3 regions of the Sutcliffiella sp. FSL R7-0096 genome follow, and region 2 is predicted to be linked to each of the others. Evidence: riboswitches for the same ligand, from Rfam matches in the RefSeq annotation. Region 2 holds a riboswitch; each other region holds the start of a gene.

Region 1 (8,308 bases), 560 kb from region 2:
TTGGTAAATCAACTTGTCCAGATCTTGACTGCATTTTACAGTCTGTTCACTGATATAACCGGTTTTGTTGGCAATGGCAATCATATTGTCCCTTTTTTCTTTAATTAATAATAACAAGTGATCTACATACCCTTCATAAGTCAATGTCCATTCGCCCCTTCTCTCTCTATAATCCACAATAGGAATTATTACAATAATTTCTATAATTGTAAATAGAATCGCAAAGTTAGACATTTTTTTCATTGAATTTTTTTATTTAATTTAGATGAAAATAGTACAAAGTATCTAGAGAGAGTATGCTTTGTAGAATAAAATTCAAAAATCAAGTATGCAGTTTTTGTCGAATCTAAAACGAAGCAGGTGGATATATGAAACGTTTACTAGTGATCATGATGAGCTTTTCCATCCTTTTCAACCTCTCAAGTCAAAAGGCTTCAGCAGAAGAACATACAAGCAATAAGGTAGCCATTGTCATTGATGACTTTGGGAATAATATGAAAGGAACAGAGGAGATCCTTCAATTACCTGTCTCCCTGACAGTCGCGGTCATGCCATTCCTATCCACTACCAAAAAGGATGCTGAAATGGCACATCGTTTGGGTCATGAAGTGATCCTTCACCTCCCCATGGAACCTTTAAAAGGGAAAAGAAGTTGGCTAGGTCCCGGGGCCATCACATCCAATCTATCCGACGAGGAAGTATACAAAAGGGTAAATGATGCCATCGATTCCGTTCCCTATGCAGTCGGAATAAATAATCATATGGGTTCCAAAATAACAGCTGATGAACGTATCATGAGCGTGATACTTGGTATCTGCAAAGAGAGAAACCTTTACTATCTCGACAGTAAAACAACCAAAAAGAGTGTTGTCGCTGAATTGGCCACTAAGATGGGTGTGCCATTTTTAGAAAATGAGTTGTTTTTTGACGAAGTTTTTACCACCAATCATATTGTGAAGCAGACTACTCAGCTGATCAAAAAAACAGAAGTAGATGATTCCATTATTGCAATCGGTCATGTTGGGGTAGTGGGCGAGAAGACCGCAAGTGTACTCAAGCAATACATCCCCAAGTTAGAAGATAAAGCCGAAATTGTCACCCTATCCAATATATTAATTGATAAAGAAATTTTATTGCACTAAAGAATGAGCGGTCCCATAAAAGTGGAGACCGCTCGTTACTTTTAGATGTTTATTTTTATTTTTGCACATCAATTTGATCAACGTGTGTAACTCTGAATTCTTTTTCTCCAAGCTTTTTGACCAGTTTGTTCAGTTTTTCCTCTGGTAATTCAGCAGGAAGATTCACTATGATACGTCTTAAGTATTTTTCGCCGTTATCAAGAGTGAGCATGCCGTCGATATTGATATCCTTTAACATTGATACGAGATCCTTGATGGCCCCTTTATGTTCGATTGTTGCAATGGTGAGAGTATATCCCCCCGTTTTCATGCCAAAAGAATCGGCAAGCACATCCATGACATTCGCGTGGGTTAATATCCCCAGAAATTCATTGTCTTCATTCAGCACTGCGATGAATGGCAAACGCTTGATTGTGAAGAATGCCTTGAAAAAGGAGTCTTCTTCAAAGATGAATGCGTCTTGACTTTTTATCAGTACCTCGATGGAATCTTCTTCACTACCCTTTTCTTCATATAGATAATCAAGCAGATGAACTTTGTAGACAAGGCCAAGAAAGTTATGGCCATCATTGGAAAGGATCGGAATGCACCGATAACCAGTATCCTTTATTTTCTCATATGCCTGTTTGATGGTATAAGTTGGTTCACAATACTGAACATCATGCTTTGGCACGAAATTGTAGCGGACCTTCATCTCTCTCACTCCTCTGTCAAAATATATGTATAGAGCTACTATTACATTAGCATATTTGACTTTAGTGGTAAAGAAAATTCACAATATTTTAACAACTTATCTAGTTTCTTATTTTGCTGCATTTGCTGCCACTTGAACTGCGTCCCAAACTGTAGCATAGGGTGGGGCATAACAGAGATCTAGCATACCGATTTGCTTGGTAGACAATCCGCAGGTTATAGCCGTTGCATAGACATCCAATCTTTTGGCAATCGATATATCCTTACCAACCATTTGTGCACCAAGCAGCTTTTGTGAGCCCTTTTCATACACAAGCTTGATATGAATGGTTTCGGCATCCGGGTAGTAGGAGGCGTGGTTATTTGTTTCAATGACTACACATTCAATGTCGAGTTCTTCTTTTTTCGCCTCTTTTTCGGTCAGCCCAGTCATAGCAGCGGTCCATTCCATCACTTTCACAACATTTGTTCCAAGTATCCCTTCAAAAGTGGATGGTATGCCAGCCAGGTTATCTGCAGCCACTCTTCCATGTTTGTTCGCCGTTGTGCCTAGACCGATATTGACAGGTCTGTTCAATAGAAGGTGATTACTTGTTGCACAATCACCAGCAGCATAAATGGATGGGAGGCTAGTCTTTTGTTGGGTGTCTACGATAATTGCCCCGTTTTCCAGCATTTCCAGGCCTAGGTTTTCAACAAACTCCGTGTTCGGTTTATTTCCGATGTTGACGATTACTGTATCCACTTCAATTGTGGCCTTGTCCGTCACTATATGTGACACTTTATCCCCTGATACTTTAAGTTCCTTCACTTCTTCTCCAGTTCGAATGGAAGCACCTTGTATCGAATTTATCGAATCCGAAACAATATTGGCCATTTCCGCATCATAATTGGGCAAAATCTGGTCCTGTAGCTCGATGACCACAACTTCTTTCCCAAGCTCCAACATGCTCTCCACGAGCTCCATTCCAATGTAACCTCCACCTATGATGCCTACCTTTTTTATAGCCTTATTGCAAAAGTACTCTCTCATCCTGATACCATCATTTAAGGTTTTCAATGTGTGAACATTTGTTGCCCCTTTTGGTACGAACGGCGGAACAATCGGTTTTGATCCTGTTGCAATGAGTAATTTATCGTAGTCGATCCATGTTTCATCTCCTGTAATAAGGTTCTTCACATTTACTCTTTGATGTTCAGGATCGACACTTATTGCCTCATGGTGAATGTGTACTTGAATGTTGCGTTTTTCAAAGTCTTCCACAGTCCTTGCCAGCAGGTCTTCATGGGATTTTGTTATTCCTGATATGTAGTAAGGTAGGCCACAGGCACCGTAGGATATATGTGAATCTTTTTCAAATACGCTGATTTTCACCTTTTCATCCAATCTTCTAAGTTTGGAGGCGGCGCTCATTCCACCTGCTATTCCTCCTATTATGACAACATGTTCCATAGTGCCTTCCTCCTTAATCTATCTCTGTTTTAATACCATTATATTCCCTCCAGACAGATAAAGTAGTCATGAAAAGTAAAAACAGATGACCCTGCTGCCAACGCAAGGTCATCTGTTTTTTTATTAGTTATTCACTTCTTCTTTTTCATAAATCGGTACCCAACCTTCTGTGGTTACGAAGATTCGAACTGCGACTACTTTACGATCCTCCATTAAGGTGAAGTAGTGGCGGACATTTGGCGGGACAGAGATTAAATCGCCAGGCTCCAATTCTACATCAAAGAAAGAGCCATCCTTTCCTTGAATAACGAATATACCATGGCCACTGACAATGAATCGAACTTCATCATCTGTATGATGGTGCTCTTTATTGAAGTTTTGAAGAAGTTGCTCCAAGTTAGGTGTTGTATCAGATAAAGAGATAACATCTTGTGCCTTGTACCCTCTTTTTAAGGAAATCGCAGCAATCTCATCTTTGAAAACTGTTAGGATTTCTTCTTTGTTTTCATCTGTTAAAGAAAAGTTTTCCTGCAAGTGTTGAGGGAGTTTCGCAATGTCCCAGTTTTCGTAGATTACTTCATTATCATTTAGGAAGCTTTCCACCTTTTCTTTCCCACTGATTCTTTCATCTGTTTCGTGTAATCTGATTTCTGCCATGTTAAATTCCTCCTTATTTTATATCATTATTAAACTCCGCTGTTGATTTCCGTACCGGGCTTCGCTTTCCGCGGGGCGTGTGCTCGAGCCTCCTCGCTCCGCTGTGGGGTCTCAAGCTACCGTTACCTCCCGCCGGAGTCTTCGCCCGTTCCTCCAATCAACAGCTAGGGAAACCTTTGAACTTACTTTCTATATAAGATTTAAATAGATATTTTTGGTTGGACCAAATTTTTTACACTTAATAATTTCAAATGATAGGAGAATAGAAACTCCCAGGCCTCTAGGTATTTTTTCGCTTCAAAGGCTGTTTTCCCCCAAACGGTGATTCCATGATTCCTGATAAGGACAGCTCCAGCATCTCCATCTATAAATTGAGAAAATTCATTTGCCAATGCTGGGATATCCGCATTGTTTCTTATGATTGGTATCCTTACTTCTGCATCTTCCTCCCAGATGCCGAAGGCTTTAATGATTTCTTGTCCTTTGAAAACAATCTCGCCGTGATCACCATATAACTCAGATATGACATTATTATCTACAGTATGGACATGCAAGGAACAACCAGCTTTTGTCTTCCGGTAAACTTCGAGGTGTAGTAATGTCTCTGCTGAAGGCTTCAACACAGTGCTTTCGACAGCTTTTCCCAATTCATCCACAAGCAGGAAATCTTCTGAAGTTATCTTTCTCTTGTCCTTGCCGCTTGAAGAAACCAAGAATTGAAGCGGTGTATCTGACACTTTGATGGAAAGGTTTCCACTTGTGCCAAAAAACCAATCACGCAAAGCCAATTCTTCCTTAACCTCAGAAAGTTCGGTCCATTTCTTTAAAAACTGACTCATGCAGTCACCTCCCGTTTTTTCAGAATGTCCATCACATCATAAAACGTTTCGAACGGTGAAAAGTCGATGGAGTGCTCCTCACACTTTTTAATCAGAAAGTCCCTCGCAATTACTTGGTCAGCAAGCTTTGCCGCTTCTAAATCAGTAATGGAATCGCCAATCACTATTTTTTCGGTGTCGGATTCGGCAAGCTTTCTGATAATGGAGGGCTTGCAGCACCCACATTCGTTGTTACAGTCCTCATCACACGAATGCGGCCAGAGGATGTTTATTGTTTCTCCAGAAAAATCGGAGTGATTACAATAGATGTTCGTTTCATCTACCAACCCTTCTAAAAGTGGTTTCACAAAGAAATCAATACCACCAGAAACAATATAGAATGGAATTCCCTCTTCTTTTGTAAATGCCACAAACTCTTTGAAGCCATCCCGTATCTCAGCGTAAGCTAATATATATTCCGTAATAGCCTCTTTTTTCTCAGAAGGAAGAAGGGCAAACATCTTCCCAACCCCTTCCTTGATGGAGATTTCTTGGGATAGTACCTGGTTTTTAATTTCGTCCCATTCTTCTGGGGCGTATTTCTTCATGATGGCAATGATATTGTCACTATTGGTGATGGTTCCATCAAAGTCACAAAAAATCATCTGCTTATTGACTGTCATGATGTAACCTCCACACTTCCCCATTGCTTAATGGCAACCTCAAGCTCAGGGTGCTTTTGGGCGTAAACTGTCAGCGATTCCCCAGCCTTCACCGCATCTACTGCCTGACGGAAAGCTTTTGCTCCGGCTGCCCCACCAAGCTCATGTCCGTGGACCCCTCCTCCTGCGTTGATGACCGCATCGTTCCCAAAATCCTGATAAAGTAGCGGTACGAGTCCTGGGTGTATCCCAGCTGATGGTACAGGCAAAGTCGTTTTCAACTGATTGTCAGCTACCGTCAGGGCATCCCGGATTCCGAGCGCTTGTTCCTTCGGCAACGCTACACTTCCATAAGGTGACGGAAATAAGGAAAAGTCAGCTCCTGCATAGCGTAAAAGTTTACCTAACAGTAATTCATTGGAAATGCCATAAAATTCTGACGGGGTCACCGCTCCGCTAACCGCCGGATGTGCCATGATCGGAATGGATACTTCCTTGTCTTCTGCCAAACTTTGAAGTGTATCAAGCCCATAAGCAAAAACATTAAATAGCAGAAAATCAGCACCTAATTCTACAGCCCTTTTTGCTTTATCCTTAAGCTCTAACGAACGGCCTGTCAGGTTTACCGCATATCTTGCACGATGACCTGTCTCCTCTTTCACTTCCTCTAAGATTCTTCTGCCTTCGGTAATCCTTTTTTCAAAAGGGGTAAGTTCGTTTTCAAACAATATTTCGTCATCCTTGATGAAATCCACTCCCCCGAGAGCCTGCTCCTTCAACTGATCAGTAAGATAAGCAAGGTCCCTGCCGATCACCCCTTTGAAAATGCTCATGACGAATGGTCTATTATGAACGCCTGTAGTGGTGCGAAGCCCCTCGATTCCAAATTTCGGTCCAGGATATGCCCGCTTCAAGTCATTACTGAACTCAAGATCGATTAACTTTATCTCCCCATCAAGCGAAAGCTTGCCGAATACAGTGGTTAAAATGGCTGGAAGGTCGTTGCTGTAATTGAAACTAGGATACGCAATTTGGATGATGCCGCGTGTTATGGTGTTCCCCAAATAAGCATCCACCCTGTCACTTGACGAAAGCTTTTTGACGCTTACCACTCTGCCTTTATGCTTTTTCAGCTGCTCCTGTTCAAGTTGTGGGAGGTCAGTCCAGGACCCGATTGTAAGTCCGAGTGCGATACCTTCCGCTTTTTTTTCAAGATTCCCTTTATGATCATGAACCAGATAGGTTGCTAGAATTTCTGACATTATGTACACCCTTTCCATCGATCTTAAAAAAACAAAAAACCTCTTCGATAAGAAGAGGTTCGTCTATCTAACGTCCTCTTATCTATCAGCTTCATGCTGCAAGATTTAGCACCGTGCTTAATAAAATTAAGTCGGTTGCCGGGTTTCATCGGGCCAGTCCCTCCACCTGCTCTTGATAAGATTGGATAATATAAATTTATTATTCACCGCTGTTAATTTCCTCATATGGCTTCGCTTTCCGTGGGGCGACCTTGAGCCTCCTCGTTTTCGCCTGCGGGGTCTCAACATTGTCGCTATTCCCCCACTGGAGTCTTCGCCATTTGCTCAATCAACAGCTAGTAATTTAACTGAATTCTAGTTGAGATTATGCCATCATTCTGCCTTTATGTCAACAGACTATTCAGAAAATCTTCAACTCTCTGATTCGTTGAACTGCTTCTTGCAACCTTTCCGTACTGGTTAATAAACCGACGCGTACATAGCCTTCGCCAAAGGATCCAAAGCCTATACCAGGCGCTACGACAACATGTGCTTCCTCAAGAAGCTTGTCTGCAAACTCCTTGGAAGTATACCCTTCAGGAACTTTTAACCATGCAAAAAAGGATCCTTTCGGTGCCTTTACTTCCCATCCAATTTCCCGCAACCCTTGAATAAGGACATTCCTTCTATCCTCATACAAATCTACAAGCTCCTGGACACATGTTTGTTTATCTAACAATGCTGTGGCAGCTGCCTCTTGGATCGCGCCAAAAATACTAACATACATATGATCCTGCAAAAGATTGATAGCTTTGATCACACTTTCATTCCCCACTGCAAACCCTACACGCCATCCAGCCATATTAAAAGTTTTCGACAAAGTATAGATTTCAATTCCGACATCCTTCGCACCTGGGGTCTGCATGAAGCTAAGTGGTTTTTTTCCATCAAAACCGATGGCACCATAGGCAAAGTCATGTACAACGCAAATATCGTGTTCATTTGCAAGTTTTACAGTTTCCTTAAAAAATGCTGAATTCGCCACAGCTCCTGTCGGATTATTGGGATAATTGAGGAACATGAGCTTAGCAGCTTCCAAGACTTCTGAATTGATATCTTCATAGTTTGGTAAAAAATGATATACTTCTTTTAATGGCATATATTCCATTTTAGCTTTGGCCAATGCCACTCCAGACCAATAATCTGGATAGCCCGGGTCTGGGACAAGGACGGTATCCCCTTCATTCAATAAACACTGGGGAATTTCCACTAGTCCAGCCTTGCCACCAAAGAGTATGGCTACTTCAGTATCTGGATTTATGTCCACATCGTATTCCCTTTTATAGAAAGTGGCAATAGCTTCTTTGAGAAATTGATGCCCCCGAAATGGGGAATATTTATGATGATCTGGTTTTTCAACTGCATCCTGTAACGAGCTTACAATATGTTCAGGTGTGGGCTGATCCGGGTTTCCTTGTCCTAGATTGATCACATCATGACCTTGTGCGACCACTTTCCCCACTTTTTCAACCAATGATGCAAAGAACTGTTTAGGCAGTGTATTTAATAATTCAGATTGTTGAAAGTGTTTCACCTTTTTCACCTACTTAGAAAATTCTTGAAATCCTAGTCACAAATCATA
Region 2 (8,308 bases):
TTCGCTTTCCTAGGGGCGGCGCTTGAGTCTCCTCACAACGCTCGGGGGTCTCAAGCTACCGCTATCTCCCTCAGGACAAGGAACGCTACGGAAGCGATTCATCGCACGAAGAAAATGCGTTAGCATTTTCGAGGAGTCTCACATCCTGCACTTCAATCAACAGGGTAAATCCGTTTACACAACAAAAAAGGCATGAGTCAAAAGAAAAGGTACACAAAGGAAAGGTAGATGGACTTCTACCGTATTTCTTCGTTTACGCTTTCTTCCGCTCATGCCTGCATGACCAGTAACACGTGAAAAAAGTGTTCTAGATTATTTATTGTTTTGCAAGCCTTTGCAAATGTAGGGTCAGGTATACTGCCTCAGCATCTGGGACTGGCTTGTGTAAGTTCTGCTGCATAATTTTTATCAATTTCCAAGCTAGATTGTAGCACACAGGATATTCAGCTTGCAACACTTTTGCGAGCGCTTCCTGATTTTCGGGACGGTTCTCATCTTTTTGTACCCTTTCGATCGATGCATGAAAATGACGAATTAGCCTCAAGTAGTTCACATCTGTCCGGTCAACGGAAATTTTCAGGGATTCCTCAATGACATCCACCATTCTGCTGATCAGTTGGGTATGCTTGTTGATCTCTGACAATTCCCGGTTGGTTAACGCACTATGGATGTGCAAGGTGATGAAACCTACTTCCCCAACCGGGACAGAGATTCCAAGCTTCTCATTTAACCACTCGACAATCTCTAGTGCCACCGTGTATTCCTTTGGATAGGCAAGCTCCGTTTCGGTCAGGAAAGGATTTTTGATATCGAGTCCCTGCTGAATTCTTTTTACGGCAAAATAAAGATGGTCCGTCAATCCAACATGGATATGTTCATTCAACCGAACCTCAAAACGTTTTTCAATTCTCTCTATACATTCATTCATCAAACCGATGAATGATTCATCTACATAATTTAGTAATTGTTTGTATTGTTGCTGCTCTTCCTGGTCGCGAAGCACGAAAAACTTCTCCGCACTCTCTACGGAGATATCTTCTCCGGTACGTTTTCCGAAACCGATTCCTTTTCCTGTCAGGATCACTTCATTGTACTCCGGGTGGGCAGCAATCAACACATTGTTATTCAGGACTTTCTTTACACGCATGACCATTCCTCCGGTGTATCTAAAACTGCAATATATACTAAATTACGCTACAGAGGGGTAAGAGTCAAGCGAGCAATTCTTCCAGATTTTCAATTCAAATAAACACTAATCCATATTCCATTTTACACTGTTAGGAAGGTAAGTAGTTTTCATTGCAAAAAGCTCTTGTCTGAAAGAGTGTTACCATTCACTAGTAAAAAGTCGGCAATTGGACTTTTTACAGCATAGTAACACTAATATAGGCATGAAAGCTGGTTTGATCAGTCAGGAAAAGAGCACAACAGCAAGGAATATAACGGTTTGTTAATAAATGCGAAGAAGCAACAAAATATGCGAGAACAGCCTTGCGATAAAAAAATAAAAAACTCGGAGCATATTACTGCTCCGAGTTTTCCCTTATTTATTCGTCGCTTTCCTCACCCTGTCTTGTGTTTTGGAAAGGTAGTGTTTCCCAGAAGCTTGTATCAACAGTGTTGATTGACCCATCAGCAATTGCTCTTACCGTAGAATCAAGCGTGTTAACCGTTTGCTTAATCAAATACCCATTACTCTTCTGTCCAAGAACCGCAGTAGGATTTGTATGGTCGGACATGCCCCGCATTTCGAATAGCAGTGTCGCGATATCATACCTGGAAGCTATTCCATTTCGTCCGATATTATCTGTATTACCTCCAGAATACTTTCCAAGATGCCCCCAACCTTTTGACTCGATTTCATGGAACACCACTGCCCCTAGCTGCTTGGACTGTTCCACTACAGCTGGATCAACATTAGGGCTTGTTGGGTATAGGATAGATCCGGACACAAGCTTCCCGTCACGTTCACTCTGCGTTCCTTGATGGTGCAAGTCGATTAAATAGTCAATGTCATATTTCTCAAAAACATTTGTATGGAGTGCACGTGCCTCAGGCTGCATCGCTTCTACTGATTTATCATGCTCTCGGTTTAAATCATAGTTATTAGCATTTGCTCGCGTTAAATGACGATCCCCGTCTGCAATGTAATTATCTGTTGAAAAGTTCACATCACCCATCGCGCCGTCCGCATTCAGCATTGGAATAACAAGGATATTGACATGATCCAATACGGATTGATTTTTTCCGGTTCCGAGGTGTTTAATAAATTCCATGGCCCCTTCTGTAGTCAGCTGCTCATTTCCATGTTGTTGAGTCAAAAACAGAATGGTGGGATTCTCCTCATTTTTAACGAATTTGGCCATATAAATATCTCGGCCTTTTACCGTTTCTCCAATAACTTCAAGTTCCATCGCCTGCTGCCTTGCTTCTTGTTTTTGTAAGTATTCCACTAACTCATCATATGTAGTAAGGATGGAAGTCTGAATAGACTCATTGCCGTTGTAATTAGGACCGTTTCCGACCGCACTTGTCGGAAGAGTTCCTGTTGTTAACGTACCAATCGTCATTACACCTGTTAAAGATAACGCTAATACCGTTTTACTGATCTTTTTCATAATTTCCTCCTTAGTTAAATTATTTCGTAATCCTACATATTTAGATTAAATTTTATCGAATAATCTGTAAATAAGGATAAACTCCTTTCTTTTTTTGACAAAACTTTTGTAAGAGGCAAGGAATTAAGCAGAAAGCCCTATAAGAAAAGCAGTTAAAAAAGGTACGTTCTACTCACTTAAGAACGCTTCCCCTGTCATCAACTCATACAGAACAGCCGAATGATCTACACCCAGTTTCATGTACATCCCTTCCCCTTCTCTGACAAGCTCAAGCCCATCACCAAGAGGCGTCACCCAAACAGCATAATTTGAACCGTTCAACGTAAATCGGTACTCTGGAGGTGTGGCCATTTGCACCTCTATTCCTTCTTGCCACACTTTATTCTCAAAAAAGCTTTCCAGTCTTTCAAAATCCTCTTGTGTTTCCAAAATATTTATTGTTACGTATCCAATATCCGCTCGTTTCTCCACCTTGATAGGCTTAGTTGAAACTGCCTTTTCCATCTTGGAAACCCATGCTTGATTAGACCCATGCACCTCTTCGATGGTCTTACCGTCCAGTGAGTAAACCCCACCTACTAAAGCTTGACTTGCATGAGGTAATGACCAACCACCAACCACCTCATTATCTATTACAAACACAGTAGCTTTGGTTTTCCCTTTGTTATACATATCATCCAATGGATGGTTGCTAATCATAAAGCTGACCGTCACTATATCCTTATTCAGGAACTGTGTCACCTCACCAGTCTGGACACCCAAAATTTGTCTTGTCGGCAACTCCTCAAGCTGTGATGTAAGGAACTGGATTTCCCCTTCCCCCTTATTGGAAACAACGGAGTACCCCATTCCTTCAAGATGTTGTTTTGCTATTTCAACGTCACTACTCAGCTTCTGACTACAACCACTCACAACAACTATTAACATTATAAGTATAAATTTATAAGCTTTTATTCTATCCACCTCCTACTAATAAGACGTTTAATATATTCTTAGGTTTCACTTTGTCTCATTAAAATTGTAATAATATGTTAACAATAGTTCAGGACAGTAAACATAAAATCAGCACCAGCATATAGCCAGTGCTTTTCATTTTATTTACAAAATGTAAAATCGTAAATTCAATAGTCTTTGTTATCTTGAAATTCATCTATAAACTCTCCAACATGCTCACTCATCTCTTTTGCATTTGTCCAATGCAAATAATGATGGCCATCTAACGGTACAATTTTACTTTTCACTACATTTGTTAATTGCTCTTCATAAAAGGTTATAGTAGATCTTCCAGCCGGATTTACCTTTTCGTCCTTCGGTGTAAAAATCATTACTGGTATATCGGACGGAAACGTCATGTTAATTGTTTTGGCGATATTATTACTAATCTCATTTGCTTCCATGATGATATTTTTATTGTAGCCATTCCAGACAGTTAGAGTTTTCGTTATTTCTAGGTTATTAGCTGAATACGTCCCTTCTTCTGTCAATGGTAAAAAATCCTCCTCATTTCCAGCTACCACTATCCTTGCAATCCCACTCGGCGGAATCGCCCTAAGGAAACCTGGCATAGTAGGAACCGGTACATCAAAATATTCCACCGCCGCTGGAAGTGTTGGATCAATACCCACGATCGCTTCAACCTCTTCAGGATATGTATTTGCATAGTACGTACTATAGATTCCGCCAATAGAATGAGGCATCAGAATATATGGGCCTTCAATTTTCGCTTCCTGCAACGCTGTCCTTACTTCTTCCAACACATTTTCTACCGTTCTATCCTTATCAGTCTTCCCACTCCATCCATAACCAAACGGCTCTACGACTACTACTTTATTACTCTTGCTCAACTCATTCATAAGTGGCTCAAAATCCAGTACTGGCGCTGAAGTTCCTAATCCAGGAAGTAGAACAATAGTATTTGCTCCCTCACCTTCAACATGTACATGCATACGGTTACCATCCACTTCCACCAGTTGTCCTGTAGCTTCAAACTTGTTCTTTTCGAAGAGAACCATTACATGATGAAACGCCACCCACAATACAACCATACTTATTAAGCCTACTGATATATACTTCAATATTTTGCGGAAACTGAATCTCTTCTTAGTGTTCATCTTTTCCTCTACTTTCTTTTATAAAAGTTACATTCATTACCTATACGAAGTAGACATTAAATTAGTTCCACAGTTTAATCCAATTCCCGACTCTAGTTTTATCTGCTTTCAAATTCTAATTCGTCTATAATCTCTACCGCTTTCAAAACAGCCCATTCTCCTATCAGTAAATCAGGAAGTGCATCTTGGGACAAGGGTCCCCATGTGTGCTTCTTTTCAGAAATGGGTAAATGATTCTCATAACTTGTTTTTGAAGGAGTGAGATAAATGAATAGGAACATAGAGAAGGTTGCCATTATTACTGGTGGGTCCTCCGGAATTGGCAGGGCAAGTGCAATCAGACTCGCCAAAAGTGGTGTAAAGGTAGCGATACTTGATTTGAAGGAAGAGGATGCCGAACAGCTCAGACAGGAAATAGCGGAAGCCGGTGGAGAAGCGATGGCACTCCAGACTGATGTTTCCGATACCAAAGATCTTGAGGCAAGCTTCAAGCAGGTGCTCGATCGCTGGGGACAGCTTGATATCGTCTTTGCAAATGCAGGGATAAATGGGAAAGTGGCACCTATTGAAGATCTTGATGAAGAAGATTGGAATCAGACCCTGAACACCAATCTAAAAAGTACATTCCTGACCGTAAAGCATGCAATTCCCCATATGAAAGCCCAAGGTGGCAGTATCATCATCACCAGCTCCATCAATGGTACAAGAACCTTCCGTGGTTTCGGAATGTCCGCTTACAGTTCCTCCAAAGCAGGACAAGTTGCTTTTGGAAAGATGGCGGCGCTTGAATTGGCAAAATATCATATTCGGGTCAATATAATCTGTCCAGGGGCGATAGAAACGAATATCGAAAAAAACACCTTCCCAGAGGAAGAGGAACTCAAAAAAATCAAGATTCCCATTGAGTATCCCGATAGCTCCCACCCCTTAGAGCATCAACCAGGCAAGCCGGAACAGGTTGCAGACCTCATTTCTTTTTTGGCCTCAGATTCTTCCAGTCATATTACTGGCAGCCAAATCTTTATTGATGGAGCAGAATCCCTCCTCTAGAGTCTTTGCAAGTAAAAAAGGTGAGCCACATGCTTACCTTTTTTACTTGCAATCTATTGATTTACACTGCCAGGTGGTACATCTTTCTCTTCCTGCCCTATCGCTTCCATTCCAATTTGCTCTTGTACATCAAATTGCACCTTTTTATCAGCCAATTGTTCAGTAGCAAGTTTTAAATCAGGCTGGATATTGTTATTTTTAGCAGATTGCTCATTCCAATCTTTCAATACCTTCACCTCCACTGAATCATATTCCTAAGTATGTGTTAGAATATCTTATTTTATAAGGATTGGGATAAGGTTTTCCAAACAATGGTCCATCCAATGACCTATTTCTTTCCCACTCTGCATGATGCTAAAATAGCTATTGGTAAACTATTTGAGTCAAGGGGCTTTATATGTTAATTAAGAATAAGAGTACTGATATAATAATTCAGAGATAAGTACATGCTACACCTTAAGTTCCTTCTAATATTTTTTATTTTTCAAAAAAACGTTGACATCCATTCACAACCGTTATAAACTTATCATCATTCAAATAAAAACTTATTTTCTTATCCAGAGAGGTGGAGGGAACGGCCCTGTGAAACCTCGGCAACAGGCTTTTTATAAAGCACTGTGCCAATTCCTTTCAAGCAATCATGCTTGGAAAGATAAGAAGAGCATAAGCATGCACGGGCGCTAACCTCTTCTTACTTGCTAAGAAGAGGTTTTTTGTATTCTAAACCCGAGTTTTCCAATTGAATAAATTTAGTTTTCTTATCCAGAGAGGTGGAGGGACTGGCCCTGTGAAACCTCGGCAACAGGCTTTCTTGTGAAGCACTGTGCCAATTCCATCAAGCATTAACGCTTGAAAGATAAGAAAGAGCATCTACATAGCGATGTCCTTTTCTTGTCTTTCCAAGAAAAGGGCATTTTTATTTTCCAATAAGGAGGAAACATCATGATCACATTCAAGAACGTCAAAAAGGTCTACAAAAGTGGCGAGCAGGAAGTACATGCGCTAGATGGCATCGACTTGAGCATTGAAGAAGGCGAGATTTACGGAGTCATCGGATTCAGCGGTGCCGGAAAGAGCTCTCTCCTTCGTTGTGTGAATCTGCTAGAGAGACCAACATCAGGGAAAGTTCTCGTCGGTGGAGTAGATCTTTCAAAACTATCACCCAAAAATTTAAGAAATGCTAAAAGAAAGATTGGAATGGTCTTTCAACACTTTAACTTACTTAACTCGAAAACGGTATATGAAAACGTAGCAATGCCCCTTCTTATCAGTAATGTTAAAAAAGCGGACATCCAAACAAGAGTCGAGGAGCTTCTCGACTTTGTAGGGCTTGGTGATAAGAAGGATAACTATCCTGACCAACTTTCTGGTGGGCAGAAGCAACGAGTCGGAATTGCCAGGGCATTGGCCACGAGACCTTCCGTCCTGCTATGTGATGAAGCGACATCAGCCCTTGATCCACAAACAACAAGCTCCATCCTTCAGCTTTTGAAAAAGATAAACCTGGAATACAAAATCACCATCCTGATGATCACCCATGAGATGTCAGTCATCCGGGATATTTGCGATAAAGTGGCTGTCATTGAAAAAGGCAAAATCATTGAACACGGTTCGGTTTTTGACCTATTTTCCAATCCTAAGACCTCAACTGCACGGAACTTCGTCAGTTCTGTCTTGAATGATAAGTTGCCTTCATCGATTAGGGATCTAGTTAGTCAAAAAGATGATCACCAAGGAATTTACCGAATCAACTTTGTCGGTGCTTCAGCTGGCCAGCCCTTCCTGTCCCAGGTGGCTAAGAAGTTCCATGTGGATGTGAATGTCCTTTTCGGAAACATTACCGAACTGCAAGGTGTTCCCTTTGGAAACCTGGTTGTGGAGTTAAAAGGGGAACCTTCCGAAATCAAACGCGCTTTATTTTTCATACAACAAGAAAAAGTATTAGTGAAAGAGGTGAATGCACATGCGAGTTAGTTCCGATCAAATTATTGACGCCTTATTAGAAACCTTATCGATGGTCAGCTTTTCCCTACTATTCTCCGTACTGATTGGCTTACCACTTGGTGTGCTGTTAGTTGTGACGAGAAAGGGACATATTCTAGAAAACAATGTACTATTTAACTTTTTAAATCCAATAATCAACGTTTTACGTTCGATACCTTTCATCATTTTACTCGTAGCGATCATCCCGCTTACGAGACTGATAGTGGGAACCTCCATTGGAACCGCCGCCGCAACCGTACCGCTCATCTTTTATGCGGCACCATATTTTGCAAGATTAGTAGAAAATTCGTTGTTGGAAGTGGAACCAGGTGTACTTGAAGCCGCAGAGGCGATGGGGGCTACACCAAGACAGATCATTTTTCGTTTCCTTTTACCGGAAGCGTTGAGTTCGCTGGTACTTGCCATCACCATCGCAACCATTGGCTTGATTGGGGCTTCCGCAATGGCAGGGGCCGTTGGAGGCGGTGGCCTCGGTGACCTTGCGATTACATACGGCTATCAACAGTTCGATGAAATCACCATGTT
Region 3 (8,308 bases), 1.9 Mb from region 2:
AAACGGTGAACGGAAATGTTATTGCAATGTCATCACTGGCCGCAGCCATTATTCTAATACCAGCGGGAATTTTAAGTGATAAAATTGGACGCAGGAAAATGATGATCTATGGTGTGTTTTTCAGCGGAATCTTTATGTTTTTGAGAAGTATTTTTGAGTTGGAATCGCTACTTCTAATCAGTGCATTTATAGCTGGTATTGCCATGGCTTTTATTCAGGTAACGGCAGTTCCGTGGCTTGCGGAAAGCTCTACAAAAGAGCAGCGGGTAAAACTTTTCAGTTACCATTTTGCGGTCATGATGGGTGCGAATGTAGTCGGGAATCTCCTTGGAGGGACTTTGACAGATCTATTTTTACATCTAGTAGGTCTTAGCCCAGTCTGGAGTATAAGACTGACATTGCTTATCGGAAGCATCATCTTCATGGTCGGAATCTTCCCTTTACTTAAAACGACAGAAGTTCCACGAAAGCAAGAAAACAAGGCTTTTTCGTTTAAAAGCTTCCGATCCTCCATCCCTAAAGGGCAGTGGAAATTGATTTTCGCTTTTTCCTTTGCCTCCATTTTGGTAGGTTTTGGGTCTGGTCTGGTTATTCCTTATCTGAACATGTACTTTGCGGACCGCTTTGGGACATCCAACTCGACTATCGGTATCGTGCTCTCACTCGGTCAGGCTGTAACTGCTGTTGCCATGATCATAGGCCCGGCGGTAGTCCGGAGAGTGGGAGAAATGAGAGCGGTTGTCATTTTGCAGCTACTTTCCTTGCCCTTCATGCTATTAACAGCCTTCACCCAAATATTCTGGTTGGCAGCACTGGGATTCCTTTTCAGGCAGGCGCTCATGAATGCCGCAAACCCGATTATTTCTTCCATGATGATGGAGCGAGTGGATAACTCTCTAAAAGGCTTTGCCAACTCCATTAATCAGATGGTGTTCTCACTCGGATGGGCAAGCATGGGTCCGGTGTCTATGACGATTGTGCTTTTGTATGGGGAATATTGGGGATATTCGATTGTTTTCTCCATCACGGCGGTGCTTTATCTGACAAGTTCTATTTTCTTTTATTTGATGTTTAGAGAAAAATCGACGGCAACCTATCAAAAGACTATGGTAAAGACATCATAGTCTGACATATTTCTTGGGAAATGAAGAACAGTTATCGGAAATACTCGGTAATTGTTCTTTTTAAATTGCAGGGATTCAGTTAACTTATACGGAATCTAATAGGCAAAGGGGGCGGGTTTGTATGGTAAAAGAGAGCTTGGAAATATTTATCGCAAAAGCAAAAGGGAAATTGCATGTGTTGGAAATCTTACCTTACTACAGTCTGCGCTGCTGCTTGGTCGCCTATGGAGAAAAGACAGTCTTTTCGCTATGTAAAAATGTTCTGAAGGTCGAGGAAGAAGCAAACATGGTGGATATAGTGATAGAGGGGTCTACAGAAGAAATCATCAAATTATTGAATGGTACCAAAATGAGGGAGATTAAAGGGTTGTCATTCAAGGGTTCCTTCAGACATTACCTGTTGCTTGATTCCCTTTTTACTTTAGTGAACCGTTCAGAAAGAAAAGAGGTCTCGTAAAGGAATTGTGCACGCCTATAGCGAAATAAGAAGAGGTAGAAAAAGAGAAGATTATAGGCGGTGTAAGATTGTGTATTATTTTATTGTAAATAAGACGGCTGGTAACGGAAAAGGACTGCGTGTTTGGGAAGCTACGGAAAAGTTGTTAAAGGTTAAAAAAGTAGTGTATAAGGTTTCCTTTACTGAATATAAAGGTCATGCCGGTAAATTAATGGAACAGATAGATGACGTGATAACTGCGGTAATAGTGGTTGGGGGAGATGGAACGATCCATGAAGTAGTGAATCGATTGGTTGCAAAAGAGGTGGCTCTCGGGATTGTTCCTGCTGGATCTGGTAATGACCTGGCAAGAAGCCTGGGGGTCCCTTTTGTTGCTAAAGGGGCGTTGGATCGAATTTTAGCTGGAGAAGTTTTTAGCATCGATATCCCTAAGGTAGGGGAGGAGTATTTTATTTCCATTGCAGGTTTAGGCTTTGACGGGCAGGTTGCGGAAGTTACGAATAAGTCGAAATCGAAGCGTTTTTTGAATAAAATAGGACTTGGTGGTTTGTCCTATATAATAAATATCTTTAAAGTTCTGTTTACATATAAATCTTCTAAGGTCTCCATAATAGTGGATGGCAAAATTAGCGAATACGATGATGTCTGGCTCGTGGCAATTGCTAATCTGCCCTACTATGGCGGGGGGATCAAGATATGTCCGGAAGCCAAAGCGGATGATGGGTTATTGGATGTGTGTGTGGTATCCGGAATTGGGAGATGGGAGCTGCTTTTCGTTTTCCCACTAGCCTTTAAGGGGAAGCACGTAAATCATCGGCATGTGACGATGCTTAGGGGATCATCCATTCAAGTGAAACCAGAGGAACCTTTAATCATGCAGTGTGATGGGGAAATAATACGAAGTGGGGGAAGGGATTTCAGAATAAAAAAGAACGGACTGAGAGTTTTATAAAAGTTTTTAATTGACATGTTATTTGCACCCGTGATACGATAACATTCGTTAATTCAAATTGCCCAAATACTTAACTTAAATTATATATGTTAATCTCTTATCGAGAGAGGTGGAGGGACGTGCCCGATGAAACCCGGCAACCGTCAACAAGGAATTGTTGAAATGGTGCCAATTCACACAAAGTAAAGTTATTTGCTTTGATAGATGAGAGAAAGGACTTTTCTCATTTAATCCTTTCTGCTCATTATTGCGGAAGGGATTTTTTATTTTTCAAGTGGGAACCAAAACGTTTGATTAAACCTAATTGGGTAAGCTAAAACAAAGCAAATGTAAGAAGGAAGGTGCATGCATGATTTCACTTCAAGGTGTTAAAAAAGTTTTTAAAACGAAAAATGGACCGGTTACAGCTGTTGATAATATAGATTTATCCATCAACCATGGCGAAATATTTGGTGTGATTGGATACAGTGGAGCAGGGAAAAGTACCCTGATCCGCATGCTAAACGGACTGGAAACTCCTACAGATGGGGTGGTGGATGTAGCAGGAAGAAACCTTGCGAAGGTAAAGGGCAGGGAACTGAGACAAGCACGCCAGGAAATCAGTATGATTTTCCAACATTTCAATCTTTTATGGTCAAGGACGGTAAAGGAAAACATCGCGTTTCCGCTTGAGATTGCTGGAGTCAGTAGGACAGAACGCAATAAGCGAGTAGATGAACTTATCAAACTTGTAGGGTTAGAAGGAAGGGGAGACTCTTATCCATCTCAACTAAGTGGGGGACAAAAGCAAAGAGTCGGGATTGCAAGGGCGCTTGCAAATAACCCAAAAGTACTTTTATGTGATGAAGCGACTTCTGCTTTGGATCCACAAACCACGGATTCCATCTTAGACCTCTTGGTCGATATCAATAAGCGATTATCTCTGACGATCGTACTGATCACACATGAAATGCATGTCATCCGTAAAATCTGTCATCGCGTAGCTGTCATGGAGAATGGGAAAGTCGTGGAACAAGGTGATGTTCTAAATGTATTCCGCAAGCCCGAGCAGCCTATCACGAAACGCTTCGTCAAGCAGGTGACAGAACCGGAAGATACACAAGAGACAGTGGAACATCTTTTGGCAGAATATCCGCAAGGTAAAGTGATACAGTTAACATTTGTAGGTACTTCGGCGGAACAGCCTTTGATAACGAACTTGATTCGCAGGTTTCCGATTGATGTGAACATTCTTCAAGGTAAAATATCACAGACTCAAAACGGAGCATACGGCACTCTTTTTGTACATCTTGATGGAGAAGAAGCCCAAGTACAAGAGGCATTGGCATTTATCCGTGAGCAGCAAGTGGAGTTGGAGGTGATGACACATGGAACGCGTTAATTGGGACAAAATGTGGGATGCTACCTTAGAAACCCTTTATATGAGTAGTATATCTGTTGTTGCCACTTTCATCTTAGGGATCGTCTTAGGACTGTTATTGTTTTTAACATCGAAGGGCAATATTTGGGAAAGTCGTATCATTAATGGAATTGTAGCGGCGTTTGTGAATATCTTCCGTTCCATCCCATTTGTCATTTTAATATTTTTACTTATTCCTTTCACAAGGTTCATCATGGATACCATCATCGGTGCCAACGCTGCCCTGCCTGCTTTGATTATAGGGGCTGCACCATTCTACGCCCGTATGGTTGAAATTGCGCTACGTGAAATTGATAAAGGTGTCATTGAAGCAGCACGTTCCATGGGAGCTAAAACAACAGAAATCATCTGGAAAGTATTGATTCCGGAATCGATGCCAGCATTGGTTTCCGGTATAACCGTAACTGCCATTGCAATCGTAAGTTACACGGCGATGGCGGGAATCATCGGTGCAGGTGGGTTGGGTAACCTGGCATTCTTAGATGGGTTCCAGCGTAACAACTGGGAAGTAACACTTGTATGTACTGTCATCATTTTAATCATTGTGTTTATCATCCAATTTATTGGAGATTTGGTTACAAATAAACTAGACAAACGATAAGAAAGCGGGGATTTTTCAGATGAAAAAGTTATTAAGTTATGCAGTGGTTTCATTATTAGTACTGGTTTTGGCTGCTTGTGGTACAAGCAATGAAGGTGGAGAAAGTGGTACAGGTTCAAACATTGAGGAAGGTAAACTCGTTATTGGGGCTTCCAATGTGCCACATTCAGAGGTTCTGGAAGAAGCAAAGGCTTTGCTTGAAGAAAAAGGAATCGAATTAGAGATTAAGACATTTACAGACTATATTCTTCCAAACCAAACACTTCGTGATGGAGATATTGATGCAAACTATTTTCAACATGAGCCATATTTAAAATCTCAAATTGCAGAAAATAATTACGACTTTGTAAGTGCTGGCGGTGTGCACATTGAACCTATCGGTGTATATTCTCAAAAATATGATAGCCTTGAGGAACTTCCTGAAGGTGCACAAATTTTAATGAGTAATTCAGTTGCAGATCATGGTCGTATTTTGGCGATGCTAGAGGAAAAAGGTTTGATCACTCTAAAAGAGGGTGTAGAAACTACATCCGCTACAATTGATGATATTGAAGACAATCCGAAAGACCTGCAATTCAACACACAATTTGACGCAGCTTTTCTACCTCAAGCATACTTGAATGGTGATGGAGATGCAGTATTGATTAATGGGAACTATGCCTTGGGTGCAGAAATTGATCCAGAAGAAGAAGCAATTGCATTAGAATCTGGTGAAAACAACCCGTACGTAAACCTAATTGTTGTACGTGAGGAAGACAAAGACAACGAGCAAATCAAAGCATTGGTGGAAGTGCTCCAGTCTGATGAAATCAAAGCGTTCATCGAAGAAAAATATAAAGGCTCCGTACTACCAGCAAAAGCTGCTGATGAGGAGTAAACATTTGAGAACCCCGTGCTATATAGGCACGGGGTTTTAATTTAAAATATTTGTCGCTCATGAATACTTACCTCCCACCTAAACAAATACTAACTCTGTGAAAAATAAGGATGGGAGTTGTCTTCAATGGAACAACATGATGAGCCGAAAAACTATGCAGAAGCAGCACTTCATGATTATAAAGCAGGTCTTGGTGTCTTTAGCGAAAAGATGCCTGAGCTTGCACATCATTACAACGAGTTCACGGAAGCTTGTTTTAAAGAGGGCGTACTCGATAAAAAGCAGAAACAATTGATAGCTCTTGGTGTTAGTGTGTATTCCCAAGATGAGTATTGTATTGTGTATCACACAAAAGGTTGTTTGGACCAAGGTGCCACAGAGCAAGAAATCTTGGAAGTATGTGGTGTGACAGCAGCATTTGGTGGTGGCGCGGCAATGAGCCAATCCGTAACCTTGGTGCAGTCTTGTATCAGCGATTTTAATGAATTGAAGCATTGATTTTCGAGAGTCTGACCTTTTGGGGTTGGGCTTTTTCATATTTAGGAAATACAAAGCGGACGGATTTAGTACCAGGGAGATGGGGAACGGATCAGCAAAACGAATTACAACTTGGTGCTTAGGTTTGCTTAATTTTAGTGGATAATTGGCGAAAAACAAAAAAAGGTTGGGCTTTTAAACATGTTTCAAATGGTTCGGCCAAACTTTCCGTTATTTCGGACATTCTTACACTAGTTTTAAGGGGTGTTCGGACAATTGACGAGACCGTTTGGACAAGAATATAAGAGCATTCGGACATTTGAAAATTTGGTTCGGACAAGTAACGGGAAACTTCGGACATTTGGGTAGGGCAGGCTAAATATCAACAATAACCAGCATGATCAGCGTCCACTATCATGTCTCCACATTACATGTAAATACTACCATCCATGAAGTTAATATCAGGACACCCAGAACGCCTTAGCAATCCAGAGAAATACTAAGTCTCCTTTCAACTACCTCCCCTAATCCCTCCACAACCCACAATATCCTCAGTAATCGCCCCATACTTTGTTTGGATAAAATAACCATCCCTGCTATGATTAATAAAGTGTTTATAACAAATACTTTGAGGGTATCAGAAAACTGGTGCAAAAAATAAACACTTATAAATAGGAAGGGAATGGTTTATTATCCATCAGGTACAAGTTAAGTACACAGGTGAAATGGAGAAGGCGATGTTTCAAGCATACGGTTTTGGTTATGAGGAGTACTCAAAGAAGCTCTCAAAACTTCTGGAAGTTGAGCAGAAACGAGAAGAGGATTACCAAAAGAGCTTGGAGATTGTTGAAGAAATAGACCGTAATTACCGTCCATAGAACGTGCAGTGAAAAGCTGGAAGATTGACCATATAAATATAGATGAAAAGGGTTCGTGTCATTCTCTTTAAACTGAGAATGACGCAGACCCTTTTTGTTATTTATAGGCTCTTTTCGTAAAACTTTGTTGCTTTTTCGAATGGATACATCAACCGTTATTTTCCTTACTGTCGTGCTCTTTTTTCTTCTATACATAAGAGACTACTTGCACCTTATAGAGTATGGAAGCAGTAAAAAGTCCAATTGCCGACTTTTTACAAGTAAATAACAACAATCTATGAGAAAAGAGCCTATTTATAAAGTTTTCCCTGGTTAATTGTAGTGCAAGTTATGAGACTCCAGCGGGAGGCAGCGGTAGACTTGAGACCCCCGAGCATTGTGAGGAGGCTCAAGCACTGCCCCGCGGAAAGCGAATAACTGGAACGGAAAATAACCAGGAGTTAAACAAAATAAAAAATCCTGCGAAAATTCGACTTCCATCCCTTATATTCGTTATAATTTGAGGGTATCTTACACAAGGCGGAAAAGGTTGCTATCACTTTCTATTTGTTATAAGATTGTAATGAGAATAAAATGAGAATTAAAACAACAATGTGTTTTCATATAGGAACACAAGAACATTGGAGGTTACAGTTATGGGTTCAACGTTAACAATTAAAGATTTGCATGTATCCATTAATGATAAAGAGATTTTAAAGGGTGTAAATCTTGAAGTAAAAGGCGGAGAGATTCACGCAATCATGGGTCCTAACGGAACAGGAAAGTCAACGCTTTCTTCTGCAATCATGGGACACCCAAAATATGAAGTAACAAGCGGAAGCATCACATTTGATGGGGAAGATGTTCTTGAAATGGAAGTGGATGAGCGCGCACAAGTTGGCTTATTCCTTGCAATGCAATACCCAAGTGAAATCAGTGGTGTTACAAACGCGGACTTCTTGCGTTCTGCTATCAATGCTCGCCGTGAAGAGGGCGATGAGATTTCACTTATGAAATTCATCCGTAAAATGGATAAAAACATGGACTTCTTGGAAATGGATCAAGCAATGGCACAGCGTTATCTAAACGAAGGTTTTTCCGGTGGGGAAAAGAAGCGTAACGAGATCCTTCAATTGATGATGATCGAGCCCAAGATCGCTATCCTTGATGAGATTGACTCTGGTCTTGATATTGATGCATTGAAAGTTGTTTCTAAAGGAATCAACGAAATGCGCGGAGACGACTTCGGTTGCCTTATCATCACTCACTACCAACGTTTATTGAACTACATCACTCCTGACCACGTTCACGTAATGATGCAAGGCCGTATCGTGAAGTCCGGTGGTAAGGAATTAGCGCAACGTCTAGAAGCAGAAGGTTACGATTGGATTAAGCAAGAATTAGGTATCGAAGACGAAACAGTCGGTCAAGAAGCGTAAGCAAGGAGGATTATCATGACGTTAGAGACGAAATTACCGTTTGATCAAGACTACCTCACTAACTACTCCAAAGAGTCAGGGGAGCCTCAGTGGCTGTTAAATCT

The links. Region 2 has a riboswitch for S-adenosylmethionine ahead of MKY77_RS05550 (methionine ABC transporter ATP-binding protein). Riboswitches for the same ligand answer to the same signal wherever they lie in the genome.
Region 1: another riboswitch for S-adenosylmethionine. It lies ahead of mtnW (2,3-diketo-5-methylthiopentyl-1-phosphate enolase); the one in region 2 lies ahead of MKY77_RS05550 (methionine ABC transporter ATP-binding protein).
Region 3: another riboswitch for S-adenosylmethionine. It lies ahead of MKY77_RS21265 (methionine ABC transporter ATP-binding protein); the one in region 2 lies ahead of MKY77_RS05550 (methionine ABC transporter ATP-binding protein).

The regions. Positions count from the first base shown of each region.
Region 1 covers NZ_CP152003.1:1,648,103-1,656,410, reverse strand. Annotated here, with positions in the region: gene MKY77_RS08435 (aspartyl-phosphate phosphatase Spo0E family protein) at 1-234, opposite strand, end outside; gene MKY77_RS08430 (divergent polysaccharide deacetylase family protein) at 369-1,142, shown strand; gene cbpA (cyclic di-AMP binding protein CbpA) at 1,198-1,836, opposite strand; gene MKY77_RS08420 (CoA-disulfide reductase) at 1,945-3,288, opposite strand; gene MKY77_RS08415 (cupin domain-containing protein) at 3,412-3,945, opposite strand; gene MKY77_RS08410 (methylthioribulose 1-phosphate dehydratase) at 4,146-4,784, opposite strand; gene MKY77_RS08405 (2-hydroxy-3-keto-5-methylthiopentenyl-1-phosphate phosphatase) at 4,781-5,446, opposite strand; gene mtnW (2,3-diketo-5-methylthiopentyl-1-phosphate enolase) at 5,443-6,687, opposite strand; SAM riboswitch class I at 6,763-6,869, opposite strand; gene MKY77_RS08395 (pyridoxal phosphate-dependent aminotransferase) at 7,088-8,260, opposite strand.
Region 2 covers NZ_CP152003.1:1,085,611-1,093,918, reverse strand. Annotated here, with positions in the region: gene MKY77_RS05580 (transcription antiterminator) at 317-1,147, opposite strand; gene MKY77_RS05575 (M14 family zinc carboxypeptidase) at 1,548-2,618, opposite strand; gene MKY77_RS05570 (hypothetical protein) at 2,787-3,545, opposite strand; gene MKY77_RS05565 (alpha/beta hydrolase) at 3,740-4,729, opposite strand; gene MKY77_RS05560 (SDR family NAD(P)-dependent oxidoreductase) at 4,997-5,779, shown strand; gene MKY77_RS05555 (hypothetical protein) at 5,833-6,006, opposite strand; SAM riboswitch class I at 6,330-6,438, shown strand; SAM riboswitch class I at 6,535-6,642, shown strand; gene MKY77_RS05550 (methionine ABC transporter ATP-binding protein) at 6,722-7,753, shown strand; gene MKY77_RS05545 (methionine ABC transporter permease) at 7,743-8,308, shown strand, end outside.
Region 3 covers NZ_CP152003.1:4,126,596-4,134,903, reverse strand. Annotated here, with positions in the region: gene MKY77_RS21280 (MFS transporter) at 1-1,124, shown strand, start outside; gene MKY77_RS21275 (hypothetical protein) at 1,246-1,581, shown strand; gene MKY77_RS21270 (diacylglycerol kinase family protein) at 1,652-2,533, shown strand; SAM riboswitch class I at 2,628-2,744, shown strand; gene MKY77_RS21265 (methionine ABC transporter ATP-binding protein) at 2,883-3,914, shown strand; gene MKY77_RS21260 (methionine ABC transporter permease) at 3,901-4,554, shown strand; gene MKY77_RS21255 (MetQ/NlpA family ABC transporter substrate-binding protein) at 4,574-5,431, shown strand; gene MKY77_RS21250 (carboxymuconolactone decarboxylase family protein) at 5,558-5,929, shown strand; gene MKY77_RS21245 (hypothetical protein) at 6,634-6,786, shown strand; gene sufC (Fe-S cluster assembly ATPase SufC) at 7,422-8,204, shown strand; gene sufD (Fe-S cluster assembly protein SufD) at 8,220-8,308, shown strand, end outside.